3 regions of the Methylobacterium sp. Leaf106 genome follow, and region 2 is predicted to be linked to each of the others. Evidence: predicted binding sites of a transcription regulator. Region 2 holds the regulator's gene; each other region holds the start of a gene.
The links. Region 2 encodes LexA, which represses DNA repair genes until DNA is damaged. Its sites were predicted from a motif close to TGTTCNNNNTGTGTTCNG; they were not measured.
Positions count from the first base shown of each region.

Region 1 (9,914 bases), 710 kb from region 2:
CTTTCTCCTGACCCTCGTGCGCGGCGCACCCGAAGCGATACGCTTCCGTTCGCCGATCCTGTGCTTCTTCGGCACGACCTCCTACGCCGTCTACCTGACGCACATGCCGGTTCTGGGCCTGATGCACGGGCTTGTTCTCGGCACAAAACCCGATGTCGGAACGGCGGCGCAATGGGGGGTCACCGTCGCGGCCCTGCCGGTCTGCGTTGCCGTAGGCTGGCTTCTGACGCGTCTCGTGGAGGCGCCGATCAGCGCATATGGGCGCAAATGGTCCTGGCACGAGCCGGCCTCCGCGCACCCTCGAACGGCGGTATCGGCCGTTTGAGATCAATCGCGCGGAGCGTGCGCCCGGCGAGAGCTGCGCCCGACCACGTCGGGTCGGAGCACATCTCTCGGCCTTTGTTGTGCCGCGCTCTTCTTCGCCGAACCGGCATCCACCTCGACGTCTCGGGCGAGGTTTCCGCAAAGGATCCGCCGCACGCTTCGACCAACTCGCTTGTCCCCCGGTCGTCCATGCCGGTCGGACGAGCGCCGTCCACGACGAATCATGACGTCCGCGAACGATCCGCCTCCTCCGGAGCAACCACAATTTAACGGCCTCTTCCGTTAATCGGCAGGCGGAAACGGAGTGGGCTCGACCAATGACCATGGCAGCGGACGGAGCCCGGCATGCCGGTTTGAGCGGATCGTCCCGAGCGACGGCGTTTCTCGCGCTGTTCGTCGCCACGATCTTCCTCTCGGCCCTGCTGCTCTTCGGCGTCCAGCCGATGTTCACCAAGATGGTGCTGCCGGTCCTCGGCGGCTCGCCCTCGGTCTGGTCCGTGGCGATGGTGGTGTTCCAGTCCCTGCTTCTGGCCGGCTACGCCTATGCCCATGCCCTGGCCCGCTACCTGCCGCTGCGCGTCGCCGCCCCGCTCCACCTCGCCGTGATGGGCTGCGCCCTGGCGGCGCTGCCGATCGAACTGGGTGCGGGCTGGGGCAAGCCGCCCGCCGATGGGGAAGCCGTCTGGCTGCTCGGGCTGTTCCTCGTTTCGGTGGGCCTGCCGTTCTTTGCCCTGTCGGCGAACGGGCCGCTGCTGCAGGCCTGGTTCTCGCGCTCGAACCACCCCCATGCGCGCGACCCGTACTTCCTCTACGGGGCGTCGAACATCGGCTCTTTCGCGGCCCTGATCGCCTATCCCCTCGCCATCGAGCCGCTCCTCACCCTGCGCGACCAGAGCCGGGTCTGGATGCTGGGATTCGCGGTTCTCGCCGGGCTGATCGCGATCTGCGCCGCCGCAGCCGCGCGCAACGCCTCGGCCCCGTCCCGGATCGCGGCCGGCGTCGCGACGGCCTCCGCCACCCGGCGTGAGATCTGGCGCCAGCGGTTCGGCTGGATCGCCCTCTCCCTGGTGCCCTCGGGCCTCCTCGTCTCGGTGACGGCGCACATCTCCACCGATGTGGCGGCCGCGCCCCTGCTCTGGGTCGCGCCCCTGGCGCTGTTCCTCCTCACCTTCGTCCTCGCCTTCCGCGAGCGGATGGTCCCGTCCCAGACCGTCCTCGCCTGTATCCAGGTCTTCGGCACCGCGATGGCGCTCCTGCCCATGACGGCGGCGTTCCCGCTCGGGATCGGATTGGCGCTCCATCTCGGCCTTTTCTTCGTCAACGCCATGATCTGCCACGGGGCGCTCTACACGCGCCGCCCGGATGCGTCGCGGCTCACCGAGTTCTATCTCTGCCTGTCCTTCGGAGGCATGCTCGGAGGCATCTTCTGTGGGCTTCTCGCGCCGCGCATCTTCTCCACCGTCCTCGAATACCCCATCCTGCTCGTGGCCGCCCTTCTGTGCCGCCCGGACCTGTCCATCCTGTCCGCCGCGTCCTGGCGCGAGAACCGGCGGTCGCTCGCCATCCTGGCTGGGCTGATCGTGCTGGCCCTCCTGATCAACCTGACGATCCTGCCACGCTCCTGGCTCATCGTCGGCGCCCTCTGCCTGATGGGGGCGATGATCGCATTCTGGCGCAAGCCGCAGAACGTGGCGCTTCTGGCGATGGGCCTCGCCCTGTTCTCGGCCACGGTCAGCGGAGCCCTGACCTCGGGCGCGTCGGTGCGCTCGTTCTTCGGGGTGCACAAGATCGCCACCTCGACGGACGGACATTTCCGCACCCTCAGCCACGGCACCACCCTGCACGGCGCGATGCGGATCACCAACGAGGACGGTACGCCGTTCACCGGGCGGCCCGAGCCGGTGACCTACTTCACCATGGAGGGCGGCATCGGCCGCGCGATCGCCGCCGTCCGGTCACGCCAAGGCGGACGCCTCGACACGGTGGCCGTGGTCGGGCTTGGTGCCGGCAGCCTCGCCTGCCATGCCCAGGCCGGCGAGGCTTGGACCTTCCTGGAGATCGACCCGGAAGTGGTCCGCATCGCGCGGAATCCCGCCCTGTTCCGCTTCCTCGGCGCCTGCGCCCCCGATGCGCGGATCGTCCTCGGCGATGCGCGCCTGACCCTGGCCGACGAGCCCGGCGGGAAGAGCCTGATCGTGGTCGACGCCTTCTCCTCCGACTCGATCCCGAGCCATCTCATGACGCGGGAAGCACTGGCGCTCTACGCCGCGAAGCTCGCGCCCGACGGCGCCCTCGTCGTCCACATCTCGAACCGGCACCTCGAACTGCGCCACATCCTCGCCCGCGCGGCAGCCGACAAGGGCCTCGTCACCTTCGTCCGCGACGGGCGCCTGATGGACAGCATCGACGGACCGCGCTTCCGTCAGGCCTCCATCGTCGTCGCCATCGCCCGCGACGAGGCCCATCTCGGGACGCTCGCCGAACCGGGCGAGTGGACGCGGGTCGTGCCCGACATGGGCCGCCGTCCCTGGAGCGACGATTTCAGCAACGTCGTCGAGGCCATGCTCGACGAGATGAGGCGATGAGGGGAAAAGCCGCGCCTATTCCGCCGCCGGCCGATCCAGCCTGAGGAGACGCGCGGACCGCGTCCGCAGGGGCCGGCGCTCGGGCTCGGCGCCCGTGACGAGGGACCGGCGGGCATCCGCGATGGCGCCGTGCACGGCGTCGATGGCCAGGATCAGGGCGTTCATCGCGCGGGTGTCGACGTTGCGCTCGCGGGCGTGCTGGACGACGTCGGTGACGAGGTCGTCGGTCTCGCGCACGAGGCCGTCGAGCTGCTCCCTCGTGGTGGCCGAGCGGATGTCCCTGAGGATGTCGAGGAGCCGGTCGAGGACCACGTCCACCCGCTCGCGGCGCTGGCGGGCGAGGCGCTGGCCGAGCCAGGCGATGCCGGAGCCGATGGTGCCGCCGAAAAAGGCGAGGAGGTAGACGTAATCCTCGTAGCGTTCGAACAGGGTCTGCTGCTCGCGCTCGAAATAATCGACCGCCCCCGGATGGTTGGGCAGGCGGGCGCTGGTGGCGGCCACCGACGTCTCGAAATCCGGGGCCTTCATCAGGTTGGCGATGGGCGCGCCGGGCGCCAGCTTCGAGCGCCATTCGAACAGGTGCTGGGTGACGGAGGCCACCGAGTAGCGGCTCACTCCGCCCCGCGCCATCAGCCGGTAGGAAGCGCCCACCGTCTTCACGTCCTCCTCGGGGCGCTTGGGCCGGCCGCCGAACGTGCCGGCGGGGATCGTCGCCGATTGCAACTCGGGCATCCGCTGCACGATGGCGTCGCCATCGGGGACGGAGACGATGGTGATCTTCTTCTCGTGAGAGGCCATCTCCACCGCCCGGACCGTGGAGATGGCGGCCTTCGAGGTCGGCGCCGCGATGACGGCGACGGCATCCACGGTGCCGGCCAGCAGCGCCGCGGTCACCTCGCCGGGCTTGAGCGGCACCAGGGCGATATGGCCGGCGGCGAGGGCCTGCCCGGGCTCGGGCGTCGGTACGGCGGTGAAATCGTAGAAGCCGAGGAGGTTGGTGACGAAGGGCCGGTCGGCGGCGTGCCGCTCGACGATGCCGAGGCGCTTGGTCGCGAGGTCGGGGAAGCTCTCGATCGCGCTGGCCTCTGGGGTGGCGATGAGGAGCGTCTCCTCGTGAAGGAGCGCCAGGGTCAGGCCGTTATCGGGCAGGAACACGTCGGGCCGGACCACGGCGAGATCGGCGCTGCCGGCCTGCAGCGCGGCGGCGCTGTCGCGCACGTCGTCATAGGTCCGCACATTCAAGCGCACGTCCTCCCGCGCCCGTTTGAGGGCCTGGGCATAGGTTTCGAGCAACTGCGCCTCGGCCCCGTCGCGCGGACCGACCGCCACGGTAAGCACAGTCGGGCGCGACAGGTAGACCACGGCGGCCGCCAGCACGGCGAAGCCGAGGCCGAGCGCGACCAGGAGCCACTCGCGCTTCAGGAGGAATGCCGGCATGACATGCATGCGTCCTCTCGGGGTAAGACAGGCAACCGGTTCACGGTCGAGACGATGCGCCTCATGATCCTGAAACCTGTCCGAAGCGTGATGAACCGATGAGCGCTCGAAACGTTGCAGCGGGACGTACTGTGCCCTTGCGACAGGCAAAATCCACGCCCCGCGCGGCAAAACCTACGCCGCCGATCACGGCTGCGTATCTGGAGCGCGTCGCCCTGCAGTATCTGGAGCGCTACAGCGCCTCTGTGGCGATGCTGCGCCAGACCTTGGAGCGCCGGGTCGCCAAGCGGTGCCGGCTCCGGGACGAAGACCCCGCCGCCTTCGCCGAGACCGTCGCCGCCATCGTGGAGCGCGCCCGTTCCTCCGGCCTCGTGGACGACGCCCGCTTCACCGCCGCGCGGGCGGCGACCCTGCGCCGGCGCGGGGCCTCCGCCCGCGGCCTCTCGGCCAAGCTCGCCGCCAAGGGGGTCGACCGGACGCTGATCGCCGAAACCCTGGAAACCGAGCGCGACCGGGGCGAGGAGGAGGGCACCGATGCCGAGGAGGTGGCCGCCCGTGCCTACGCCAAGCGCCGCCGGCTCGGCCCGTTCCGCCGCCCCGACCTCCGCGCCGCCCACCGGGACAAGGATCTCGCCTCCATGGCGAGGGCCGGGTTCTCGTACGGATTGGCGAAGACGATCGTCGACGAGGAGGTGAATGCGGAGGACGGGCTCGGCCGGTGATGGCCGTCCCTCCGTGAGCCGAGTCATGCTTCCCCTCTCCCCGCGTGCGGGGAGAGGGCTTCATGCCCCCTCGTCGGGGCATGAAGCGAGGCGGCAGCCGAAGGTGAGGGGGCCGAGCCGTACACGCCTCATCCGGATTCGCCCCCTCACCCCCGCTCACCCCCGCTTCGGCTTTCGCCTGCGCTCGCCGCATGGACGACAAGATCCATGCGGCCCTCTCCCCGCCCGCCGGGGAGAGGGAACAGCACCCTGCGACATTTCCGACTGGTCGCGACAAAAACTTGAACGAAACACGAACGACGCGCATGTCCCTGTCATGGACGAGACCCTCGCCAAGAAGCTGCGCATCCTGGCCGATGCCGCGAAATACGATGCGTCCTGCTCCTCGTCGGGGGCGCCCAAACGGGTGGCCGGCAAGGGCGAACTCGGCTCGACCACCGGCGCCGGCATTTGCCACGCCTACACGCCGGACGGGCGCTGCATCTCGCTCCTGAAGATCCTGCTGACCAATTACTGCCTGTTCGACTGCGCCTATTGCGTGAACCGGCGCTCCTCCAACGTCGCTCGCGCCAAGTTCACGGTCGAGGAGGTCGTGACCCTCACGGTGGAGTTCTACAAGCGTAACTACATCGAGGGGCTGTTTCTCTCCTCGGGCATCATTAAGTCGCCCGACCACACGATGGAGTTGCTGACGCGGGTGGCCAAGAACCTGCGGCGCGACCACGGCTTTCGCGGCTATATCCACCTCAAGTCGATCCCGGAGGCGAGCCCGTGGCTGGTGGAAGAGGCGGGGCTCTATGCCGATCGCCTCTCGATCAACCTCGAACTCCCCACCGATGCCAGCCTGCACCGGCTGGCGCCGGAGAAGAACGGCCCGGTCATCCAGAACGCGATGAAGCAGATCGGCGCCCGGATTACCGAGGCGAAGGCCGAGAAGCGCCGCTTCTCGCCCGCCGGCCAGTCGACGCAGGTCATCGTCGGCGCGGACACCACGACCGACGAGGCGCTGATCCGCAAGAGCGCTCTCCTGTACGGCTCGTTCAACCTGAAGCGGGTCTATTACTCGGCCTTCAGCCCGATCCCCGACGGCTCCGCCATCCTGCCGCTGAAATCCCCGCCGCTTCAGCGCGAGCACCGGCTCTATCAGGCCGATTGGCTGATCCGGTATTACGATTTCTCCGCCGACGACGTGGCGGAAGCCGCCGAGGACGGCATGTTCTCCCTCGACATCGACCCGAAACTGGCCTGGGCCTTGAAGCATCGGGGGCGCTTCCCCGTGGACGTGAACCTGGCCGACCGCGAGATGCTGCTGCGGGTGCCGGGCCTCGGTGCGCGTGCCGTCGACAAGATCGTGAAGGCGCGCCGCCATACGCGGCTGCGTCTGGACGACGTCGCCCGCCTCACCTCCGGCCTGAAACGGGCCCGCCCGTTCCTGATCGCTGCCGATTACCATCCAGGGGCCGGCGGCACCGACCGGCTGGACCTGCGAGCCAAGCTCGTCGAGCCGGCGCGGCAGCTGAGCCTGTTTTGATGGACCGTGATGGTGAGCACCACCCTCCCCCCTCTGCGGGGGAGGGTGCCTGCGGAGCAGGCGGGAGAGGGGGCGACCTCTCCGGAGATGGCGCTCCCCTCTCCCGACCCTCGCTCACGCGAGGGCCACCCTCCCCCTCGGAGGGGGCAAGGTCGGGTGGATCACTCCAAACGATCACCCTCCACGAGGGCGCCGATCTCGATGGGTTCCGTGCCGCCGTGCGCCGGCTTGCAGCGTCATCGGTCCCGCCCGACGCGGTGGTCTGGTCGATCGGGCAGGCTCCCGGCCTTTTCGGAGAGGCCGCTCCGCCCGAATTCGGCCCCGATATCCCGTTGAGCCTGCCGCGTGCGGTGGCCGACCTGATCCGCATGGTCGTCCCGCACCGCGACCCCGAGCGCTACGCCCTGCTCTACACCCTGATCTGGCGCGTCACCCATGGCGAGCGCGGGCTGATGGAGGTGGGCAGCGACCCGCTGGTCCATCGCCTCGACCGGATGCGTAAGGCCATCGCCCGCGACCTGCACAAGATGCACGCCTTCCTGCGATTCCGGCGGACGGAGTCCGACGGCGCCGAGCGCTTCGTCGCCTGGTTCGAGCCGGACCATCACATCCTCGAGGCGGCGAGCACCTTCTTCGTCACGCGCTTCCGGTCGTTGCACTGGACGATCCTGACGCCGGACGGCTCCGCCCATTGGGACGGGGAGACCCTGACCTTCGGCCCGCCGGGACGTCGCGAGGATGCGCCCGAGGCCGACGGGTTCGAGGCCGGCTGGCGCGATTATTATGAGAGCACCTTCAACCCGGCCCGCACCAACCTTGCCGCCATGCGGGCGGAAATGCCGAAGAAGTATTGGCGCAACATGCCCGAGACCGCGGCGATCCCCGGCCTCGTCCGCGCCGCCTCAGCCCGCACGGAAGCCATGATCGAACGGGAGCCGCAGATGCCGACCAAGCGCAATCCCGCCAAGGCCGTCGCCGCGATGTCCGACCAGGATCCCGCCTCACTGGAGGAGCTCAACGCCATCATCCGGCGCTCCGAGCCCCTGGTGCCGGGCGCGACCCAGGCCGTCCTCGGCGAAGGCCCCGCCCATGCCGCCATCGCCTTTGTCGGCGAGCAGCCGGGCGATCAGGAGGACCGGCAGGGGCGGCCCTTCGTGGGACCGGCCGGGCAGCTCCTGTCCCGCGCCATGGCGGATGCCGGGATAGAGCGGAACGCGGCCTACCTCACCAATGCGGTCAAGCATTTCAAGTTCGAGGAGCGCGGCAAGCGCCGCATCCATCAGAAGCCCACCGCTGGCGAGGTGAGCCATTACCGCTGGTGGCTCGACCGGGAGCTGGATTTCGTGGCGCCCAAACTCGTCGTCGCCCTGGGCGCCACCGCCGTCCTGGCCCTGACGGGCAAGGCGATTCCGATCACCCGCGCCCGCGGCCCGGCCTCCTTCGGCAAGGCCTATGAGGGCTTCATCACCGTGCACCCCTCCTATCTCCTGCGCCTGCCGGACGAGGCCAAGGAAGACGCCTACGCGGCCTTCGTGGCCGACCTGAAACGGGTGGGCGACCTCGCGCGCGAGTTGGGGGCCTAGCAAGGCGACGGCGCCGCTGTGCTCGCCGCACCCGTCGGAATGCTATTTCGTCCGAGGGCGAAACCCTTCGTAGGTCATGTAGATCAGGATTCCGGCCGACACGGCGCTGGCCAGACTGTCCCAGAGTCAGTCCGTCGACGACCAGGGCCATCACCAGGCTGAGCAGGGTCAGGGCGGCGAGGATCGATGGGATGGCCCAGATCCGGGACCGGAGGAGCGGGCGCGTCTTCATTCCGTGGCTCCTGCGCCAGACGGCCTCGCGCCGGGCAGCACCTGCTCGCCTGGCGTCCTCCATCGCCTGCGGGCGATCCAGAGATAGAGCCCGCTGCCGAGGACGACGAAGATACGCCGCCTCTGCACGAGCTGCGGCGGTCGCCTGCTTCGAAACAGCCGGACCCAGAAACTCGACGGCCTGTTCGTGCCGGGACGCGTCGGCCTGGGGGCACCCTATGAGGGAGGCGAAGGGTTCGGGCCGCGCATGAGGCTGCTCGCTCTCGGGATCTCCGGGTCGATCCAACCCCGACCCGTGGTAGCGTTCGACGCCGTCGGGAGGGGATTTCCCCATGGCATCCGATCCGACCGGATACGGACGCCATGGGCCGGCACGGCTCTAGTTCGGGATCAGCTCGCGGGCCGGGCCGCCGGTCTCCTGGCCACGGGCCTGGGCATAGCCCGGCAGCGCGGGGTTCTTGGCGTTTCCGCTGTCGGTGTCCGGCCCGCCGAGCCAGTACGCCGACTGGGCAGGCGCCGGGATCGAACCGGTGATCGTCGGGCTTTCCGTCCGATGCGGGGCGGGCCGGGCCTCAGAGGCACCGGTCAGGGTGGCGAGCGTGCAGGCGGACGCGAAAACGACGGCCGAAACGGTCTTGATCAACGTCATGTCAGGTCTCCGGTGGTTGCTGCTCGATCCGGTCTCGTCGAGCAGCGATGTCGGACAGACGACGTCTTCGGCTGCTTATTCCATGCCCCTGTCGAAAAATTCCAACGCTATGATCGGGACCAAATCGCGTGAACGAATACGCGATGCCGGGTGCAACGTTTTTTCGTGGGAACGCGGAATAAACACGATTTCGCGGCGTCCATGCCCCTGTCGCCGGCCCCGAAGCACGTTCGGTCCGGCCAGCGTACCGACGGGAGCCCCGCCCATGCCAGGAGACAGGAGATGATGGACATGATGCGCCTCATCGAGCCGCTGATCCCGGCCCTGCGCCGCTACGCGCACGCCCTCCTTCGCAATCCGACCGATGCCGACGATCTGGTGCAGGATTGCCTCGAGCGGGCCGTCACCCGCTGGCACCAGCGCCAGGCCGACGGCGACGCGCGGACCTGGCTCTTCGCCATCCTCCACAATCTCGCCGTGACGCAGATGCGCCAGCGCGCTCGCCGTGGCGCCCACATGCCGATCGAGGACATTGCGGAGGCTAACCTCGCGGTGGCGCCGACCCAGGAGAGCGGCCTGCGCCACCGGGACCTGATGACGGCGCTCGACGCGCTGCCGGAAGAGCAGCGCAGCGTGCTCCTGCTGGTGACGGTAGAGGGCCTGTCCTACGCCGAGACCGCCGACATCCTCGCCATTCCGACCGGGACCGTGATGTCCCGCCTGTCCCGGGCCAGGGACCGGATGATCCAGTCGATGGACGGTACCGAAGCCTCCGTCCCCGCCAAGCGCCCGCTCCTGCGGAGGGTGAAATGACCATGCGTCCGATCGGTGACGACGATCTACAGGGCCTCG
Region 1 covers NZ_LMNB01000023.1:62,447-72,360, forward strand. The annotation lists gene ASF34_RS12115 (acyltransferase family protein) at 1-325, shown strand, start outside; gene ASF34_RS12120 (fused MFS/spermidine synthase) at 642-2,909, shown strand; gene ASF34_RS12125 (TAXI family TRAP transporter solute-binding subunit) at 2,925-4,355, opposite strand; gene ASF34_RS12130 (RecX family transcriptional regulator) at 4,445-5,068, shown strand; gene ASF34_RS12135 (putative DNA modification/repair radical SAM protein) at 5,385-6,599, shown strand; gene ASF34_RS12140 (UdgX family uracil-DNA binding protein) at 6,773-8,182, shown strand; gene ASF34_RS12145 (hypothetical protein) at 8,793-9,062, opposite strand; gene ASF34_RS12150 (sigma-70 family RNA polymerase sigma factor) at 9,345-9,875, shown strand; gene ASF34_RS12155 (anti-sigma factor family protein) at 9,872-9,914, shown strand, end outside.
Region 1: a site for LexA is predicted at 5,350-5,367, ahead of ASF34_RS12135 (putative DNA modification/repair radical SAM protein). Genes of this name have one in related genera too.

Region 2 (9,914 bases):
TCGAGATCCTTGTTGGCCCAGGTCACGCGGCCCTGGACCTGATCTTCCACCACCGTTTCGCCGTCGGACGGAGCGCGCAGGCGGATCACCGGCTTCACGCCGGCCGGTGCCTCGGTCGGATCGCGGTCGCGCCAGCGGCCATCGTAACGCATGGGGCGGCCTTCGGCGCGCGCGGCCTCGCGCATGGCGGTGAGCTCGTCCGGCGTCGCATAGCAGTGATAGGCGTTGCCCGAGGCGAGCAGGCTTTCCGCGACCTGGCGGTGCCGATCCGCGCGGGCGAACTGGTAGACGACGTCTCCGTCCCAATCCAGGCCGAGCCAGCGCAACCCTTCGAGGATCGCGTCGATGGCGCCCTGGGTGGAGCGCTCCCGGTCGGTATCCTCGATCCTCAGCAGCATGCGACCGCCGAAATGGCGGGCATAGAGCCAGTTGAAGAGCGCCGTGCGCGCTCCCCCGATATGCAGGTACCCCGTGGGGGAGGGGGCAAAACGCGTAACGACGGGTGACGACATCGGGCGGCTAAACTTGTGCGTGAAGGTGGGAGGGCGGATCGACCGGCCCGGATCGGCGCATGTAGCATGCGTTTGCGGTGACGTTAAGAAAACGTGGCGCCGAGTCGCGAGGCGGAGGCGGTGCCGCTCGTGCGGGCTCTCTCCAAAAGGGTGAGCCCTGAGGGAGACGCAGCGGCAGATGGCCCAGGCCAGCGCGCGAGCAAAGGGCGCGACGTTTGCGGGCCTGGCCCGTCCGCGATCCCCGTCGGCTATGGTAGAGGCGGCAAAACGCTGGTTCGCCGGCGGGCTCGCGGAGGAATCCGAACAGCGCCGCCTGTTTCCCTGGCTCGCCGTCGCATTCGGCCTCGGCATTCTCGTCTGTTTCACCGCCACCAACGGCGAGCCATCGCTGGCGGCACCGCTCCTCGTGGCGCTCGCCCTCTCGGCCGCCGTACCGTTCCTCGGTTCAAGGCCCGTCGCCCTCGCTCTGGTTCTCGGACTCGCCGCGTCCTTCCTCGGCTTCTCGGCCGCTGTGTTGCGCCTGCGGATCGTGGCGGCGCCCGTCCTGGCCCGGACGACCATCGCGCCGCTCACCGGCCTTGTGGAAGCCCTCGACGAGCGGGAGGTCGGTGCGCGGCTCATCGTCCTCGTGGAGAGTTTCGGCACCCTGACGCCGGATCGCCGGCCGACGCGGGTTCGCGTGTCCTACAAAAAGGCGCTCACCCTGAAGCCCGGCGATTACATCTCGGCGACGGCGCGGCTCCTGCCCCCGCCCGAGGCGGCCCGGCCCGGCGGATACGATTTCGCGCGCGATGCCTACTTTCGCGGGATCGGCGCCGTCGGCTCTCTCGTGGGCAAGATCGAGGTGAAGCCTCCGCCGAGACCCTTGCCCTGGCAGGTCTCGCTCGCCGCTGCCGTGGACGATGCGCGCAACGCGCTGACCCGGCGGATCACCGATGCCAATGGCGGGCAGGCCGGCGCGGTGGCCGCGGCCCTGGTGACGGGCAAGCGCGGCCTCATCAATGCCGAGACCAACGATGTCCTGCGCGCGGCGGGGATCTACCACGTGGTCTCGATTTCCGGGCTCCACATGGTACTCGCTGCCGGAGTGGTGTTCTGGCTCGTTCGCGCGCTCCTCGCCCTCGTCCCGGGCCTCGCCCTCATCTGGCCGATCAAGAAGATCGCCGCCGGTTTCGCCATGGTCGGCGTCACCGCCTATTGCGTCTTCTCGGGCTGGGACATCGCCGCCGAGCGATCGCTCATCATGACCCTCGTGATGCTGGGCGCGATCCTCGTAGATCGTCCCGCGCTCAGCATGCGCAACCTCGCCCTGGCCGCGCTGATCGCCCTCGCGCGCGAGCCGGACGGGCTACTCGGCCCGAGCTTCCAAATGTCCTTCGGCGCGGTGGCCGGCCTCATCGCCTGCGCGGGCACGCTCAATCGCTGGATGCCGCCACGCGAAGGCGCCAGCCTCTTGGCCCGCGCATGGCAGTTCCTCGCCGTCGCGGTCCTCGGCACCCTGGCGACGACCATGGTCGCCCAGATCGCGACGGCGCCGTTCGCGACCTATCATTTCCAGACCGTCCAGCCGTTCGGCATCGTCGGCAACGCGCTGACCTTGCCCCTCGTATCTCTGGCGGTGATGCCGGCGGCGGTGCTCGGGATCCTCGCCTACCCCTTTGCCCTCGATCAGCCGGTCTGGTGGGCGATGGGGCTCGCGGTACGGGGGATGCTCACGATCTCCGGGTGGATCAGCGGGTTTGGCCACGCCACCCTCGTCGTGCCGGCCTATGGCAGCACGGCCCTCTGCCTGCTGGCCCTCGCCCTGCTCCTGCTGACACTCCCCGTGTCGGGGCTGCGCTGGATCGGACTCGCTCCGGCCGCCCTCGGCATCGCCCTCGCCGCCACGCCACCGCGCTACGACCTCTATATCGACCGGGAGGGTGGGGGCGCGGCCCTGCGCGACCCTGACGGCCGGCTGGCAATCCTCGGAAACCCGCCCGCCTTCGTCCTCGAACAATGGCTCAAGGCGGACGGCGATTCTCGGAAGGCCGGTGCCGTATCCGCCTCCACGAAAGGCCGTTGCGATGCGGTCGGCTGCACCGCAGGGACGGAGACGCGGCGCATCGTGGCGCTTGTCAAGGACAAGCGGGCCTTTGCCGAGGATTGTGAGAGGGCAAGCATCATCATAGCCCGCCGCGACGCTCCCAAAGGATGCCGCGCCGGCCTCATCGTCGATCGGGCGTTCCTGGCGGAGCGAGGGGCGACGGCCGTTCGCTTCGGGCCGGATGGTCCTGTCGCGACATCGGCACGCGCGCCGAACGTCCGGCCTCCGTGGCGGCGGGTCATGGCCGATGCCTCGCCTGTGCCCTCGACACCGGCCGAGACCGCGAAACTACAGGATCCCGAGATCGACGAAGGCGACCCATTGCCGGACACGCCCTCGGACCGGCCTCAGTAGCGGCGGACGAGGCTGACCAGGCGACCCTGGATCTGTACGCGGTCGGGACCCAGCACCCTCGTCTCATAGGCGGGGTTGGCGGCCTCCAGGGCGATGGAGGAACCGCGACGACGCAGGCGTTTCAGAGTGGCTTCCTCATCATCGATGAGGGCCACGATGATGTCCCCCGTATTCGCGGTGTCCTGCTTCTTGATCACCACCAGATCGCCGTCGAGAATACCCGCTTCGATCATCGAATCGCCGCGCACCTCAAGGGCATAATGCTCGCCCCCCGACAGGAAGTCGGGAGACAACGTGACCGAGTGACTTTGGTTCTGGATCGCCGAGATCGGCGTACCGGCCGCGATCCGACCCATGACCGGGATGGTGATGGCCCGTCCGCTCTCGTCCTGACCCTGGGTCGTAGGCGGACGCATAGATGGCGTCGCCTTGGACCGTCCGCCTTCGACGACGCTGGGCGTAAAGCGGCGGACTTCGCCGGCGGGAGCCGGCCTCGGCGCGGGGGCGCCGGTCAGGCTTTCGGGCATCCGGATCACCTCGATCGCCCTGGCCCTATTCGGCAGGCGCCGCAGGAACCCACGCTCTTCGAGGGCCGTGATCAGCCGGTGAATGCCCGATTTCGACTTGAGATCGAGCGCGTCCTTCATCTCGTCGAACGAGGGCGGGACACCACTCTCCTGCATCCGTTGCTGAATGAATTGGAGAAGATCCAGCTGCTTACGCGTCAACATACAGATCACTCTTCCACTGAAGCCAATGGCCGCGACTAACGCCGCTGAAACAAAACACGAACACGGTAGACGTTCTGGAAGTGTTCTGCAAGGGTTCCGTTAACGCGGTGGTAGAGTTTGTTCCTGGGCGGACATTCGCTGGCATCCCGGCGCCGGAGCCCGGCTGGCGGTTCGCGCCTCGCAAGTCGGCTCCATCCCGACGACATCCCACCCCGCGAGCTGATCGCCTCGGCGTGGTCGTTCAATAGCGACGGTGCCACCGGTCGCTGGCTTCGCCGCAGAATCGGGGATTCGTTTCGATCACTGTGACGGATCGGCGAGCCGATACAGACGCTTCGATCCGACCGAAGCCGGCTGTCTCGTCTCGTTCGCCGACATTGGCGGTCGCAGCGACCGGAAACCGGCGACGATGCCGTTCAGTCGAGATAGTCGCCGTACTTCTCGACATGGCTGGCCAGGCCGAGGCCGTGCTCGCGCACCAGGCGTTCGGCAAGTTCCGCGTCGCGCGCCTCCAGCGCCTTGATGATCGCCACGTGTTCCTTGATCGAGTTGGCGGCACGGTCGCCCTGGCGCATGGCCGTGTTGCGGATGCCGCGAACGTGCATGAGCAGATTGCTGGTGATGTCCTTGATGACGTCGCACTGGCCCAGCGAAATGATCTTCTGGTGGAAGCGGATATTGGCTTCCGAATACTCGTCGAGATGATCCGACGGACGACCCTCGTAGAATTCCGGGAAATGCTCGCGCAGGCAGTGCAACTGCTCGTCTGTGGCTCGCTCGCAGGCGAGGCGAGCGGCCATGCTCTCCAGGGCCGACCAGGCCTGGATCATGCTGACGATCTCCTTCTTCGACTTCTTGATCACGAAGACGCCGCGCCGGGCCTCGAACCGTACGAAACCTTCCTGCTCGAGTACCGTCAGCGCTTCGCGCACCGGGGTGCGGCTCACTCCCAGGTTGAGAGACAGCTTCCTCTCGTCGAGCCTCACCTCCTCGCGCTGATTATAGATGTTCATATTCGTGATTGCTTCCTTGAGCGCGTCGTAAGCCAATGCACGCAAGCTCGAAGTCGCAACGATGGGCTTTACTTGAAACGTATCCGTCTTGACCATTTTCGACACCTAGAATGATTTCAACTCGCACACAGGGTCGAGCACACTTGGTGTGAAGCATGCCAAACCCGCGTTCGAAATACAAGGAACGCTTCGGGGCAAAGAAATCCTTCAACACAAGAATAGTGGCATCTCTTGTCCTAGCAATCCGGAGGACATGCATTCGGTCGTTGGAGCCGCGGCGATGCCGCACTCGCCATCGTCTCGTTCGTTTGAGTGCCGCGCAATCGCTGAAGCCCGACCAAACCGGCAAGATCATGCAAAATCGTTTGACAGTTGGTATTTGGTATGCCACCAGTTGTCGAGAGATGCGGAGGGTGATCCGACTGTAAGTCGGCCTGAGCGCGGTCGTGATGAGGCTTCGGCGGATTGGCGGTGGCATCCCAGCACGCTGTCGACGTAGGGACACGCATTATAACGCATTAGGTTCCGTAGCCCTTCGGTCGGGAGGTTTACGGACGGTCTTCAAGATAAGCATGAGCTTTCTGCTTGAGGAGGTCATAATTTTTTCGGTCTGACTTAAGAAAAATACGGTTCCGCCGAGACGCGCGGCCGTGGACGCCCCCGCCGCCCCACGATGGGGACGTCACCTCATCGGCTCGTCTGCCCAGCGGGTCGCAAATCATAACAAAACAGCAAAGAACCAGGGAGAGAACACGATGTCCGCTTTGGCCCAGAGAATCGCTGTCGACGTTTCGGCGGAGCCTGAGCTCACCGATGGCTTTCATCTCGTCATCGATGCGTTGAAGCTCAACGATATTCATACGATCTACGGTGTTCCCGGTATTCCGATCACCGATCTCGGTCGTCTTGCCCAGGCTGCGGGCATGCGTGTCATCTCCTTCCGCCATGAGCAGCATGCCGGCAATGCGGCCGCCATCGCGGGCTTCCTCACGAAGAAGCCCGGCATCTGCCTCACGGTTTCGGCCCCCGGCTTCCTCAACGGTCTGACGGCGCTCGCCAACGCCACCACCAATTGCTTCCCGATGATCCTCATCTCCGGCTCGTCCGAGCGCGAGATCGTCGACCTGCAACAGGGCGATTACGAAGAGATGGACCAGCTCGCCATCGCCAAGCCCCTCTGCAAAGCGGCCTTCCGCGTGCTTCATGCCGCCGATATCGGCATCGCCGTCGCCCGTGCCATCCGTGCGGCTGTGTCCGGCCGACCCGGCGGTGTCTATCTCGATCTGCCTGCCAAACTGTTCAGCCAGGTGATGGAGGCCGAGGCCGGCGCCAAATCCCTGGTCAAGGTCATCGATGCGGCCCCGGCCCAGCTGCCGGCCCCCTCTGCGATCAAGCGCGCACTCGATGTCCTGAAGAGCGCCAAACGCCCCCTCATCGTTCTCGGCAAGGGCGCGGCCTATGCGCAGGCCGATGACGAGGTCCGGGCTCTCGTGGAAACCAGTGGCATCCCCTACGTGCCCATGAGCATGGCCAAGGGCCTCCTTCCCGACACCCATCCACAATCGGCGGGTGCCGCTCGTTCGCTCGTCCTCAAGGAGGCCGATGTCGTCCTGCTGGTGGGCGCGCGCCTCAACTGGCTGCTCTCCCACGGCAAGGGCAAGACCTGGGGCGCCCCCGGCTCCAAGAAGTTCATCCAGATCGACATCGAGCCGAAAGAGATGGACTCCAATGTCGAGATCGTGGCCCCCATCGTCGGTGATATCGGCTCCTGCGTCTCAGCGCTCCTCGACGGCATGAAGGGAGACTGGCAGGCCCCGCCGACATCCTGGACCGATGCCATCTCCGCCAAGAAGGAGGAGAACCTCGGCAAGATGGCGTCGAAGCTGCGCAAGAACTCGACGCCGATGGACTTCCACGGCGCGCTCGGCGCACTGAAGACCATCATCGCCGAGCGGCCCGACGCAATCCTCGTCAACGAGGGCGCCAATACCCTCGATCTGGCGCGTGGCATCATCGACATGTACCAGCCGCGCAAGCGTCTCGATGTCGGCACCTGGGGCATCATGGGGATCGGCATGGGCTTCGCCATCGCCGCCGCCGTGGAAACGGGCAAGCCCGTCCTCGCCGTCGAGGGCGACAGCGCCTTCGGCTTCTCCGGCATGGAGGTGGAGACCATCTGCCGTTACAACCTGCCGGTCTGCATCGTCGTGTTCAACAACAACGGCATCTATCGCGGCACCGATACGGACCCGACCGGCCGCGACCCCGGCACGACCGTCTTCGTCCGGGATTCCCGTTACGACAAGATGATGGAAGCCTTCGGCGGCGTCGGCGTCAACGCGACGACACCGGACGAGCTGTCTCAGGCCGTCAACGCAGCCATGGATTCGGGTCGCCCGACGCTCATCAACGCAGTGATCGACCCCCAGGCCGGCACCGAGAGCGGCAATATCGGCAGCCTCAACCCGCAAAGCGCAGTGAAAAAGAAGAAGTAGGCCGTCGGTCCCTCCGGCCGCTCCCGCGTCAGCGATGCAGGAGCGGCCGGCGCCCATATCCGCCGAACGCCCTTCAACGCGGAAGAGTCCTATGAATGCCCTCGAAGGCGTGAAGATCCTCGACTTCACCCATGTCCAATCCGGCCCGACCTGTACCCAGCTCCTGGCCTGGTTCGGCGCGGACGTGATCAAGGTCGAGCGTCCGGGCGTTGGCGACGCGACACGCCAGCAGCTTCAGGATATTCCCGATGTGGACAGCCTCTATTTCACGATGCTGAACCACAACAAGCGGTCGATCACCCTCGACACCAAGAACCCGAAGGGGATCGAGGTGATGTGGCGTCTGGTGAAGGAGTGCGACGTTCTCGTGGAGAACTTCGCGCCCGGCGCTCTCGCCCGGATGGGCCTGACCTGGGAGGCGATCCACCAAGCCAACCCCCGCATGATCCTCGCCTCGGTCAAGGGGTTCGGACCGGGCGCCTACGAGAATTGCAAGGTCTACGAGAACGTCGCCCAATGCGTGGGAGGTGCGGCCTCCACCACGGGGTTCCGCACCGATATCCCGATGGTGTCCGGCGCTCAGATCGGAGATTCCGGCACCGGCCTTCATCTGGCCCTCGGCATCGTCACGGCGCTCTACCAACGGACCCATTCGGGCCTTGGACAGAAGGTCGATTGCGCCATGCAGGATGGCGTCCTCAACCTCTGCCGCGTCAAGCTTCGCGACCAGCAGCGACTGGAGCGCGGTCCGCTCGAGGAATACAGCCAGTACGGGGAGGGGATCGGTTTCGGCGATTCCGTGCCGCGCGCGGGCAACGATTCCGGTGGCGGGCAGCCGGGTCGCATCCTGAAGTGCAAGGGCTGGGAGACCGATCCCAACGCCTACATCTACTTCATCGCACAAGGCGCGGTCTGGGAGCCGATCTGCGACGTCATCGGCGAGCCGACCTGGAAGACCCATCCCGATTACGCGACGCCGAAAGCGCGCCTGCCGCATCTGAACGAAATCTTCACGCGGGTCGAAGCCTGGACGATGTCGAAGACCAAGTTCGAGGCGATGGAAACGCTCAACGCGCTGCACGTCCCCTGCGGCCCGATCCTTTCGATGAAGGAGATCGCGGAGGACGAGTCGCTGCGGAAGTCCGGCACGGTGGTCGAGGTCGACCATCCGGAGCGTGGGAAATACTTGACCGTGGGAAACCCGATCCGACTTTCGGCGAGTCAGGTCGAGGTCAAGCGCTCGCCCCTGCTGGGCGAGCATACCGACGAGATCCTGCGCGACGTCCTCGGCTATTCCGAGAACGATCGGCTCAAGATCTCGGAATCAGGGGCGATCGGCGCAGTCCAAAGGATCGCCGCCGAATGATCTGCTCCTGAACGAAGCGCGAGCCGATTGTCTCCACATCCAGGCTCGCGTGCACGACGTGAAACTCCTCCCGACTCAGCGCGGTGTCGGCCCCGGGTCCGATGCCGCGCTCTTTCGTTCACGGGCAGTCGATCAGGCGATGCCGGTGAAGCGTCCGGCCGAACCGCCCACGTAACCGCGGCTCTCGGAACCGGTCTTGTCGGGGCGCACCGACAGGAGATCGGCGGCTTTCACCACGAGAACGACCTGAAGAGCGATCATGCAGAGAACGGCGGCGAAGATGGTGACGAGCATGGTGGGCTCCCAATGGCGCGTTGCAGCATCGTGATGCCATGGTGCGGCGCAAACTGATATATCACATTCCTTCGACCAGGCATGTCTCTGATGCATGCTGAAGTTGGTTGCAGCCGGGAGCCGGCGTCGGGCGCATCCGCGAAAGGCACTTTCTCATGTGATCGCGGGACTGAGAGGCATTCGCCGGCCGACAGTCAGGACCTGGCCGCGTCGCCCCATCGGCCCAGCGTGTGGGTGTCCTCCGGTCGAAGCCATTCTCCTGGTTCCGCGATGGCCGGACACTGGTCCGCTACGCCCATAAGGGCCAAGGCCGCGTGCAGGTCAGGGTCCTCGGCCGCGCGTGAGACGGCGTCCGCGGAGAGATGGGACAGGCGGCTGCTTTCGAGCCGCGCATAGACCCGCCCCGTTCTGTGATCGGCGAATCGGATCGTCGTCATCCGGCGAACGCAATCGCGCAGGAAGCTCATGTTCTGTTGAGCTTCCATCGAGCCGGCGGCGGCATAGACCTCGTCGGCCGACCGCGCGGAGACCTCGATCTTGCGGTATCTATCGATGTCGAAGATGAATTTCAGGTCGAGAATGGTCATCGCGCCGTTGATGCCGAAGGCAACCGTTCTCGGCCGCTCACCCTCCGGCACGCTGTTGTCGAGGAACTCGAAATGGACCTGCTTGTCCGTTCTCAGCGCCCAGGTGAAAAACAGGCGCGGCATGCCGGTATAGGCTTCGACATTGTGGGCGAGCAGATCCTCCACCGCCTTGTAGCGGCCGAACTGCTCGCCGCGCTTCCAAGCCCGCTCGACCGTCGCCTCTGGCGGCGTGATCATGAACTGCATGTAGACGCTGTGACCGAAGCGGGTGAGGAGCTGGCTGCCGCTCTCGGCGCCGGCATCGACGGTGAAGCTGTCGAAACGAAACCGATCGATGAGGAGATGCGAAATGCGGCCTTCGGCGGCCTTTACCGCCATATGCCGGTCGAGCTTGCGATCGATGATCTCGACCTCTCGCCCTGTCAGGGTCCCGGCATAGCGCCGGGCCGGGCCGAGGCTGTCGTAATCGAGCAGGA
Region 2 covers NZ_LMNB01000023.1:774,411-784,324, forward strand. The annotation lists gene gltX (glutamate--tRNA ligase) at 1-512, opposite strand, end outside; gene ASF34_RS15320 (ComEC/Rec2 family competence protein) at 691-2,952, shown strand; gene lexA (transcriptional repressor LexA) at 2,946-3,683, opposite strand; gene ASF34_RS15330 (GntR family transcriptional regulator) at 4,100-4,792, opposite strand; gene oxc (oxalyl-CoA decarboxylase) at 5,452-7,191, shown strand; gene frc (formyl-CoA transferase) at 7,283-8,557, shown strand; gene ASF34_RS23155 (hypothetical protein) at 8,690-8,851, opposite strand; gene ASF34_RS15345 (hypothetical protein) at 9,046-9,914, opposite strand, start outside.

Region 3 (9,914 bases), on a different contig from region 2:
CGCGTCGGGCCGGAACTCGGCGTAGAGGGCGTGTACGGCGGCGGGATCGCAGATGTCGCCGGTCACCAGCCGGTGCCGCGGATCGCCATCGAGGGGAGCCAGCGAGATCGGATTGGCCGCATAGGTCAGCGCGTCGAGGGTCGCGACCTCATGGCCGAGATCCTGGACGAGGTGCAGGACCAGAGCCGAGCCGATGAAGCCACAGCCGCCCGTGACCAGAATGCGTTGGGATTTGGCCATGTTCATAGATCCTGGTGGTCACGCATGGGCGGTTCGGTATCGCGTCGTTCCGACGTGCCTTCGCCGAGGGGGCGGGCGGTACTTCAGAACACCGCGCCCAGATCGGCGAAGGACGGTGCCACGCGGTCCTTGTCGGACAAGACCGCCTCGTCCTCGCCGACCGGCCAGTCGATAGCCAGATCCGGATCGTTCCAGGCCAGATTGCGGTCGTGCTCGCGGCTGTAATAGGCCGACACTTTGTAGGCGACCATGGTGTCGGGTTCCAGGGTGCAGAACCCATGGCCGAAGCCCACCGGGACGTAGAGTTGTTCGCCCTCGGCGGCGTCGAGCCGGACGGCGACATGCTGTCCATAGGTCTCGGATCCGCGCCGCAGGTCGACGGCGACATCGAGGATGGAGCCCGACAGGACGCGCACGAGCTTGGCCTGGCCCGCCGGTGCGAGCTGGAAATGCAGGCCGCGAACGGTCCCGCTCTGGGCGGAGAAGGATTGGTTGTCCTGCACGAAGGCGTCGGCGATCCCGGCACCGGCCAGGATATCGGCCCGGAAGGTCTCCGAGAACCAGCCCCTGTCGTCGCCGAAGCGATTGGGCACGACCCGCTTCACCGCGGGAATCCGTGTCTCGACCACACGCATCGCGATTCTCCATTCAACTTCGGCGGTCTCTAGGCGCGTGCCGGGGCGCCCTGTCAAGGCATGCGGGGGCGTATCGGGCCGGTCTCGACCCTGCGCTTGCCCCTCCCATGCCGGAGGGCTAACTCCGCTTCCCGCGAGGCGGGGCCGCCCCGGCGGCCGCCGGAACCGTTCGAGAGGACGAAGGATGACGATGAAGTTCACAGCGATGCCAACGCGATCCGCCGTGGCCGTCATGGCCCTGATCGCGATGACGGGAGGGGGCTTCGCCCAGAAGGGGGCCGACCCGAGCGGGGTCTGGCTCACCGAGAACGGGGATTCGAAGGTTCGGATCGCGCGCTGCGGCGGTGGCTATTGCGGCACCCTGGTGAGCGTGCCGGGCAAGGGCCTCGATTCCAAGAACCCGGATGCCTCGCTCCAATCCCGCAGCCTGATCGGCGTCCAGATCATGAACGCGGCGACCCCGTCCGGGGACGGCTACGAGGGTTCGCTCTACAACCCCAATGACGGCAAGACCTATTCCGGCAGTCTCACGGTCAAGGGGCCGAACGTGGTCGAAGTGGCGGGCTGCGTCATGAGCGTTTTCTGCAAGCGCCAGACCTGGAAGCGCGTCAACTGACGGAGAGCGCCTGGGCGATGGCGTCGATCGCCGCCTGGGCGCCGGTTCCCTCCGGGCCACCGGCCTGGGCCATGTCGCGGCGTCCGCCGCCGCCCTTGCCGCCGAGATGCCCGGCCCCGGCGCGGACGAGGGAGACCGCGTCGAACCGGTCGGTCAGATCCTCGGTGACGCCGACGACGAGGCCGGCCTTGCCGTCCGGCGATACGCCCACCAGGGCGACGATGCCGGAGCCGATGCGGCTCTTGCCGGCATCGGCGAGACTCTTCAGGTCGCGCATCTCGACGCCCTCGACGACCTTGGCCATCAGCTTGACGCCGCCGACCTCGACGATGCCGTCGTCGTTCCCCGACGAGCCGCCCATGGCGAGCTTCTTCTTGGCGTCCGACAATTCGCGCTCCAGGCGGCGGCGCTCATCGATGAGCGCGCTCAGCCGCTCGGGCACATCGGCACTCTGGACCTTGAGGAGCCCGGCGATCTGGCCGAGGGTGCGGCTCTCCTCGGCGCGGTGACGACGGGCCGCCCCGGCGGTGAGGGCTTCGATGCGGCGCACGCCGGCGCCGACCGCGCTCTCGCCGAGCACCGAGATCTGCCCGATCTCGCCCGTGCGGCCCGCATGGGTGCCGCCGCAGAGTTCGATGGAGAAGGCCGGAAGCCGGCCCTCCTCCGCGAGGTCGCCCCGATCGTCGACCGGGCGTCCCATGGAGACGACGCGCACCTCGTCGCCGTATTTCTCGCCGAACAGGGCGCGGGCGCCTGAGGCGACGGCCTCGTCCTGGGCCATCAGCTTCGTCACCACGGGCGTGTTCTGCAGGAGCACCGCATTGGCGATGTCCTCCACGGCGCGGAGCTCGGCCTCGTCCATGGGTTTGGGATGGCTGAAATCGAAGCGCAGGCGCTCGGCCGAGACCAGCGAGCCCTTCTGGGCCACATGGTCGCCGAGCACTTGGCGCAGGGCCTCGTGCAGAAGATGGGTGGCCGAATGGTTGGCGCGGATCGCCGACCTGCGGGCGTGATCGACGGTGAGCTCCGCTGCCTGCCCCAGGGTCAGCCGCCCCTCGTCGACGGTGACGTGATGCACGAAGAGATCGCCGAGCTTCTTCTCCGTGGCGGTGACCCGCGCGGTCAGGCCCGACGCGGTCAGGCGGCCGGTATCGCCCACCTGACCGCCGGATTCGGCATAGAACGGGGTCTGGTTGAGCAGTACGAGGCCGGTCTCGCCGGCCGACAGGCTCTCCACCTCGGCCCCGTCGCGCAGGAGCGCGGTGACGATGCCCTCCGCGCCCTCGGTCTCGTATCCGAGGAACTCCGTGGCGCCGACGCGCTCCTTGATGCCGTACCAGACCGTCTCGGTGGCGGCCTCGCCCGAGCCGGTCCAGGCGGCGCGGGCGGCCTTGCGCTGGCGCTCCATCGCCTGACCGAACGCGTCGGTGTCGACGCCGATGCCGCGGGCCTTCAGGGCGTCCTGGGTCAGGTCGAGGGGGAAGCCGTAGGTGTCGTAGAGGGTGAAGGCGGTCTCGCCGGACAGGTTCTGACCGGAGACCAGGGTGCGGCTCTCGGAATCGAGGATGGCGAGGCCCCGCTCGAGGGTGCGACGGAAGCGGGTCTCCTCCAGGCGCAGGGTCTCCGAGATCAGGCTCTCTGCGCGTGTCAGTTCGGGATAGGCCTGCCCCATCTCGCGGACCAGGGTGGGGACCAGGCGGAACATTACGGGCTCGCGGGAGCCGAGGAGTTCGAGGTGGCGCATGGCCCGGCGCATGATGCGGCGCAGGACGTAACCGCGGCCCTCGTTCGACGGCAGCACGCCGTCGGCGATGAGGAACGAGACGGAACGCAGGTGATCGGCGATGACGCGGTAGGAGGCGACGGTGCCGGCCTCGGGAGGACGGCCGACGGCGTGGCTCACCGCATCGATGAGGGCCTTGAACAGGTCGGTGTCGTAATTGCTGGTGACGCCCTGGAGGATCGCCGCCATGCGTTCCAGGCCCATGCCGGTGTCGATGGAGGGGCGCGGCAGAGCGAGGCGGTGGCCCGGCTCGATCTGCTCGTACTGCATGAAGACGAGGTTCCAGAATTCCAGGAACCGGTCGCCGTCCTCGTCCGGCGAACCGGGAGGACCGCCCTGGAGGCCGGGTCCCTGATCGATGAAGATCTCCGAGCAGGGACCGCAGGGGCCTGTATCGCCCATCTGCCAGAAATTGTCGGAGGTGCCGATGCGGATGATCCGGTCGTCGCCAAAACCCGCGATCTTCTTCCAGAGATCGGCCGCATCGTCGTCATCCGCATAGACGGTGACGAGCAGCCGGTCCTTCGACAGGCCGAATTCCTTCGTGATCAGGCTCCAGGCCAGTTCGATCGCCTGCGGCTTGAAATAATCGCCGAAGGAGAAGTTGCCGAGCATCTCGAAGAAGGTGTGGTGGCGGGCCGTATAGCCGACATTGTCGAGGTCGTTGTGCTTACCGCCGGCGCGGACGCATTTCTGCGCCGTGGTGGCCCGGTTGTAGGGCCGCTTCTCGACGCCGGTGAAGACGTTCTTGAACTGCACCATCCCCGCATTGGTGAACATCAGGGTCGGGTCGTTGCGGGGGACGAGGGACGACGACGGCACCACGGCGTGGTCCGCCTTGGCGAAATAGTCGAGGAAGGCCGACCGGATCTCGTTGACGCCGCTCATCGTGAAATGACTCTGTCGTGCGCTTTGGGCCGTCGAGACGACGACCCGAGGCTTCTTCGTGGCTTGCGCCCTCATAAGGAGGCCGGACCGTCGAGTCACGCCCGGTCGATTGCGGTGGGTTCCGCTTTTTCACGACGTGGGCTGCAAAACGGCCGCAGCACCCGTTGCGTCCCCTCGGAATGGCGGTTCGAGGGTGGCTTCGTAAGTCCGCCGCGGGCCACGCGAAGGTAGTGCGCGCGAGCCGTTCGGGCTCTCGTCGAGGTCAAGCCGGAGGGCGGATCGATACCGCGCCGATCCGATCATCAAAAAAGGCCGCCGCAGGGAGCTGCGACGGCCATTTCGATGACTTGCGAGGCGATCAGGCCTCGCCTTCGTCCAGATCGTCCTCGGTGGGCTTGGCCGTCTCGAGGATCTTGTCTGCGAGCAGGCCGGAATTCTGCCGGATCGCCGCTTCGATCTTGTTGGCGATGTCCGGATTATCGCGCAGGAAGCCCTTCGAGTTTTCGCGGCCCTGGCCAAGGCGCTGGCTCGCATAGGAGAACCAGGCGCCGGACTTCTCCACGATCCCGGCCTTCACCCCGAGGTCGATCAACTCACCGACCTTCGAGACGCCCTCACCGAACATGATGTCGAATTCCACCTGCTTGAAGGGCGGCGCGACCTTGTTCTTGACCACTTTGACGCGGACTTGGTTGCCGATGGCCTCGTCACGGTCCTTCAGGGTCGAGATGCGGCGGATGTCGAGGCGCACCGACGCGTAGAACTTGAGCGCATTGCCGCCGGTGGTCGTCTCCGGGCTGCCATACATGACGCCGATCTTCATCCGGATCTGGTTGATGAAGATGACCATGCATTTGGAGCGCGAAATCGAGCCCGTGAGCTTGCGCAGGGCCTGGCTCATCAGGCGCGCCTGAAGACCGGGCTGGCTGTCGCCCATCTCGCCCTCGATCTCGGCGCGGGGCGTCAGCGCCGCCACCGAGTCGACAACGAGCACGTCGATGGCACCCGAGCGCACCAGGGTGTCGGTGATTTCCAGGGCCTGTTCGCCGGTATCGGGCTGCGAGATCAGGAGATCGTCGAGCTGCACACCGAGCTTGCGCGCATAGACCGGATCGAGGGCGTGCTCCGCATCCACGAAGGCGCAGACTCCGCCCTTCTTCTGGGCTTCGGCGATGGTGTGAAGGGCAAGGGTGGTCTTGCCCGAGGATTCGGGGCCGTAGATCTCGATCACCCGGCCACGCGGCAGGCCGCCGACGCCGAGCGCGATGTCGAGGCCGAGCGACCCGGTGGAGACGGTCTCGACCTCCGCCACCTTATCGTTCTTGCCGAGCCGCATGATCGAGCCCTTGCCGAAAGCACGCTCGATCTGGGACAGCGCGGCATCGATCGCCTTCGCCTTGTCCTTGTCCACCATCGGGGAATCCACAACTTTCAGCGCGGGCTGGGCCATTCGTCGGCATCCTTATGCATGGGGAGAGCTCAAGGCTCAATGTGCCTCGGATGCGAATGATGTACTTGTTTTGTTCTCTTTTCGCAAGGTGCCTGGTGCCGATTTCGCATCATTCGGTGGGAGAACGTCGCCCTAACGGGCGATCGTCTCCTTCACCGTTTCCACGAGCTGCTTGAGGCTGAAGGGCTTGGGCAGGAAATTGAAATCCTCGCCCTCGGGGAGGTTCTTGCGGAACGCGTCCTCGGCATAGCCGGAGACGAAGATCACCTTCAGGTCCGGGCGGTGCTTGCGCAATTCGCGCAGCAGCGTCGGACCGTCCATCTCCGGCATCACCACGTCGGAGACGACGAGGTCGATGGTCTGGTCGACATCGCTGATGAGGGCCAGGGCGTCGAGGCCGGAGGCGGCTTCCAGAACCGTGTAGCCCCGTGCCGACAAGGCTCGGCTGTTGACCGCGCGCACCGGATCCTCGTCCTCGACCAGCAGGATCACGCCCTGCCCCGTATGATCGGGCGAGGGTTTGCGCGGGGCGGATTGCCCGCTGCCGGGCTTTTCGACGTCGCGTGCTCCCCGGAGCCGGCTGGCGGCGATCTCCGCGTTGCTCTGCGGGGCGGCGGATGCGAGGGCGGGATCGGGGGCGGGCTCGGCGGCCGGTTCGTGACGCGGCAGGTAGATTCGGAAGGCCGTGCCGCTGCCCACGGTCGATTGCACGTCGATGGTGCCGCCGCTCTGCTTGACGATGCCGAACACGGTGGAGAGGCCGAGGCCCGTCCCCTTGCCGATGTCCTTCGTGGTGAAGAACGGCTCGAAGATCTTCTCCATCACGTCGGGCGGGATGCCCTCGCCGGTATCCAGCACCTCGATCAGAACGTGGTCGCCCGCCGGTGCGCCGGGCCGGCGCTCGGTGTTCTCCAGTCCTTCGAGGATGTTGGCGGTGCGGATCAGCAGGCGGCCGCCATTGGGCATCGCATCGCGGGCATTGACCGCGAGATTGACGATGACCTGCTCGAACTGGTTCACGTCGGCCTTGATCGGCCAGATGTCGCGCCCGTGCTTGAGGTCGAGGTCGACACGCTCGCCGAGCAGGCGCTTCAGCAGCAGCGTCAGGTCGGACAGCGCCTCGCCGACATTCATCACCTCCGGTCGCAGGGTCTGGCGCCGCGAGAAGGCCAGCAGCTGCCGCACCAGGCTGGCTGCCCGGTTTGCGTTCTGCTTGATCTGCATGATGTCCTGGAAGGCCGGATCGGTGGGCCTGTGGCTCGCCAGCAGAAGGTCGGAATAGCCGATGATGGCCTGGAGGACGTTGTTGAAATCGTGTGCGATGCCGCCGGCGAGCTGGCCCACTGTGTCCATCTTCTGGGTCTGGGCGATCTGCTGTTCGAGCTGGCGCTGCGCCGTGGTGTCGAGGGCGTAGAGGATCACGCGCTCGCGGTCGGGCTGGGAGGACCCATCCTCCGCAGCCGCGGTGTCGCCGCCGGCCGGGCTGAGCCAGACCCGCGCCGAGCGGTTCCCCGGCCCCGCCAGTGCGACCTCGATGGGTTGCACCTCGATGGTCCCGTCGGCGGCCTTCACCAGGGCGCTCTCGAGGGCGGCCCGGTCGCGGTCGACCAGGGCCTCCCACATGGTCGGCTCGGTGCCGAGTTCGCCGCGCCCGTCCGGCACGGCCTGGCGCGGCGTCCCGCCGAAGAGCCTGGCGAAGGACGCGTTGGCGCGCGCGATGCGCCCGGTGGGGTCGAGGGTCGCGATGGCGATGGGGCTGTTGTTGAGGAAGCGAGCGAGCCGCACTTCGGCGGCGCGCTGCGGCTCGTCGCTCTCGGCCCCGGCCGAGCGGTTGAGCACGAAGGTGCGCGACGGTCCGGGCTTGCCGTCCTGGCCGAAGGCCACGCGGTGATAGAGCCGGGTCGGCAGGGGCTGGCCGTTGCGGCGCCGCAGGTCGAGGTCGAAACGGTCCGTGCGGACCTCGCCGGGTAGTCCCTCGGTGGCGGTGAGCACATCGGCGCTGGGCGCGATATCGGGCAGGCGCAGGCCGCCCGAGCCGACCGTGGCGAGGTCGTAGCCGAGCCAGAAGGCCAGCGTCGCGTTCATGTAGACGATGGAGCCCGACGGATCGATGGAGAGGAAGCCGGCCGGCGCATGATCGAGGTAATCGATCGCGTGCTGAAGCTCCTGGAAGACGTTCTCCTGGCGCTCGCGCTCGTGGGTGATGTCGGTGACCGTCCACAGGGTCGCCGGAAGTCTCGGCCGCTCCACCGCCCGCACGGCGATGCGGAACCAGGCGAAAGCGCGCTCGGTCTCGCCCTGGGGCGGGGGCGCCATGCGGATCTCCTCCACATGGCCGCGCCCGTCATGGGCCGCCTGGGCGAGGCGGTAGACCGCCTCCGATACGTCCGGCGAGCCGACGAAGACGCGCTCCACCGGCCTGAGGTTGGAGAAGGTCTCCCCGCCGGAGATCCGCAGGTAGGCCTCGTTGGCGTAGATCAGGCGGCCGCCATCCTCGACGACGATGGCGCCTTCGGGCGAGGCGTCGACGATGGCCTTGGTGATGTCGTCGCGGCCGGTCTGGCCCGCGAGCTGGAGCGCGCCGATCGCCAGGGCGAACAGGCAGAACACGCCCGCCATGGCGAGCAGGGCGAGAAGACCCAGAATGAGCGGCTGCGCCTGCTCGTTGGCGACGAAGGACAGGCCCACCGCCGCGCCGACGAGAAGTCCGGCCAGGACGAGGAGCAGCCCGACCCGCCCAGGCCTTTCCGACCGGTCGATGGCGCTCGACACCGGTTTCGTTGGTCCGCTCACCTCAGCCATCTCGGCGCCATTCCACCCTCGAGCGATCCCGGTTAGCGCCCAGGCCGCGTCGGCAGCAAGGGTGTCCGCCGGACGTTAGGGACAAGTCTCGTCAAAAAAGGTGCATAAAGCGTGGCGCTTTCACGCCGCCCTGCGCTTCAGCCGCATGACGAAGCCGATCACCTCGGCCACGGCGCGGTAATGCTCGGCGGGAATCTCGGAATCGATCTCCACCGTCGCATGGAGCGCCCGCGCCAGCGGCGGGTTCTCCATGATCGGCACATCGTGCTCCTTGGCGACGGCGCGGATGCGCAATGCCAGGGAATCGACGCCCTTGGCGACGCAGATCGGCGCCGCCATGCCCGCCTCGTAGCGCAGGGCGACGGCGTAGTGGGTGGGGTTGGTGACGACGACCGTGGCGGTGGGGACGTCGGCCATCATGCGCTTGTTGCCCCGCGAGGCGCGGATCTGCCTCATCCGGCCCTTCACCTCCGGATTGCCCTCGCTCTCCTTGTGCTCCTGCTTCATCTCTTCCTTGGTCATGCGCAGCTTCGAGCGCCAGCGGAAGCGCTGGTACAGGGCGTCGCCCATGGCGATGACCACGAAGATGGCGAGCATGCCGCCGAGAAGCTTGAGGGCGATGCCGAGGATCGCGGGCAGCATCGCCGCCGGATCGAGCCGGGCGAAGACCTCGAGCCGGTCGCGCTCGTTCCACAGGATGGTGCTCGCGACGACCCCCACCAGCATCAGCTTGGCGAGCCCCTTGAGGAACTGGACCAGGGCCTCGACGCCGAAGATGCGCTTGATGCCGGCCATCGGCGAGATCCGATCGAATTTCGGCATCAGGGCATCGGTGGAGAAGACAAGCGGGTGCTGGACGAGACCGCCGGCGAGGCCTGCGATGACCACGAGGCTGACCGGAATCACGAGCGCCTGGGCGCAGATGAGCAGCATCCGCATCCCCATCTCGGTATAGGCGGTGGGGTCGGAGGGGACCTGATGCGCGTTCATCAGGAAGGCGCGCAGGCTCACCACGAGATCCTTGGCGATCGTTCCCGATGCCAGCAGCAGCGCCATCGTGAAGGCTGCCAGGATGAAGAAGGTGTTGACCTCGATGCTGTTGGCGACGTTGCCCTGCTCGATCGCCTTTTCGATGCGCCGTTGAGTCGGCTCTTCTGTCTTGTCTTCCTGGTCGCTGTCGTCGGACACGGCTCAGCGCTCCCCTGTCCGGCGCATCGTCGGAACGTTCGACACCGCCTTCATCGCCCGGTCAACTCGCCGAGGTAGCGGCCGATATCGTCGAGGAAGACGCTCATCATGATGCCGAGGCTGCCGAACAGGATCAGCATGCCGATGAGCACGGAGGCCGGCACCGCGATGAAGAACACCTGCATCTGCGGCATCAGGCGCGAGAGCACGCCGAGGCCGACATTGAACAGGATCCCGAAGGCGATGAACGGCGCCGAGATCTGGACCGCCAGGAGGAAGCCGCGCGCCATGGCCCGGAGCGCCAGCTGGGCC
Region 3 covers NZ_LMNB01000001.1:390,223-400,136, forward strand. The annotation lists gene rfbB (dTDP-glucose 4,6-dehydratase) at 1-246, opposite strand, end outside; gene rfbC (dTDP-4-dehydrorhamnose 3,5-epimerase) at 324-875, opposite strand; gene ASF34_RS02020 (DUF2147 domain-containing protein) at 1,081-1,491, shown strand; gene alaS (alanine--tRNA ligase) at 1,484-4,162, opposite strand; gene recA (recombinase RecA) at 4,521-5,612, opposite strand; gene cckA (cell cycle histidine kinase CckA) at 5,745-8,414, opposite strand; gene flhB (flagellar biosynthesis protein FlhB) at 8,535-9,602, opposite strand; gene fliR (flagellar biosynthetic protein FliR) at 9,653-9,914, opposite strand, start outside.
Region 3: a site for LexA is predicted at 5,673-5,690, ahead of recA (recombinase RecA). Genes of this name have one in related genera too.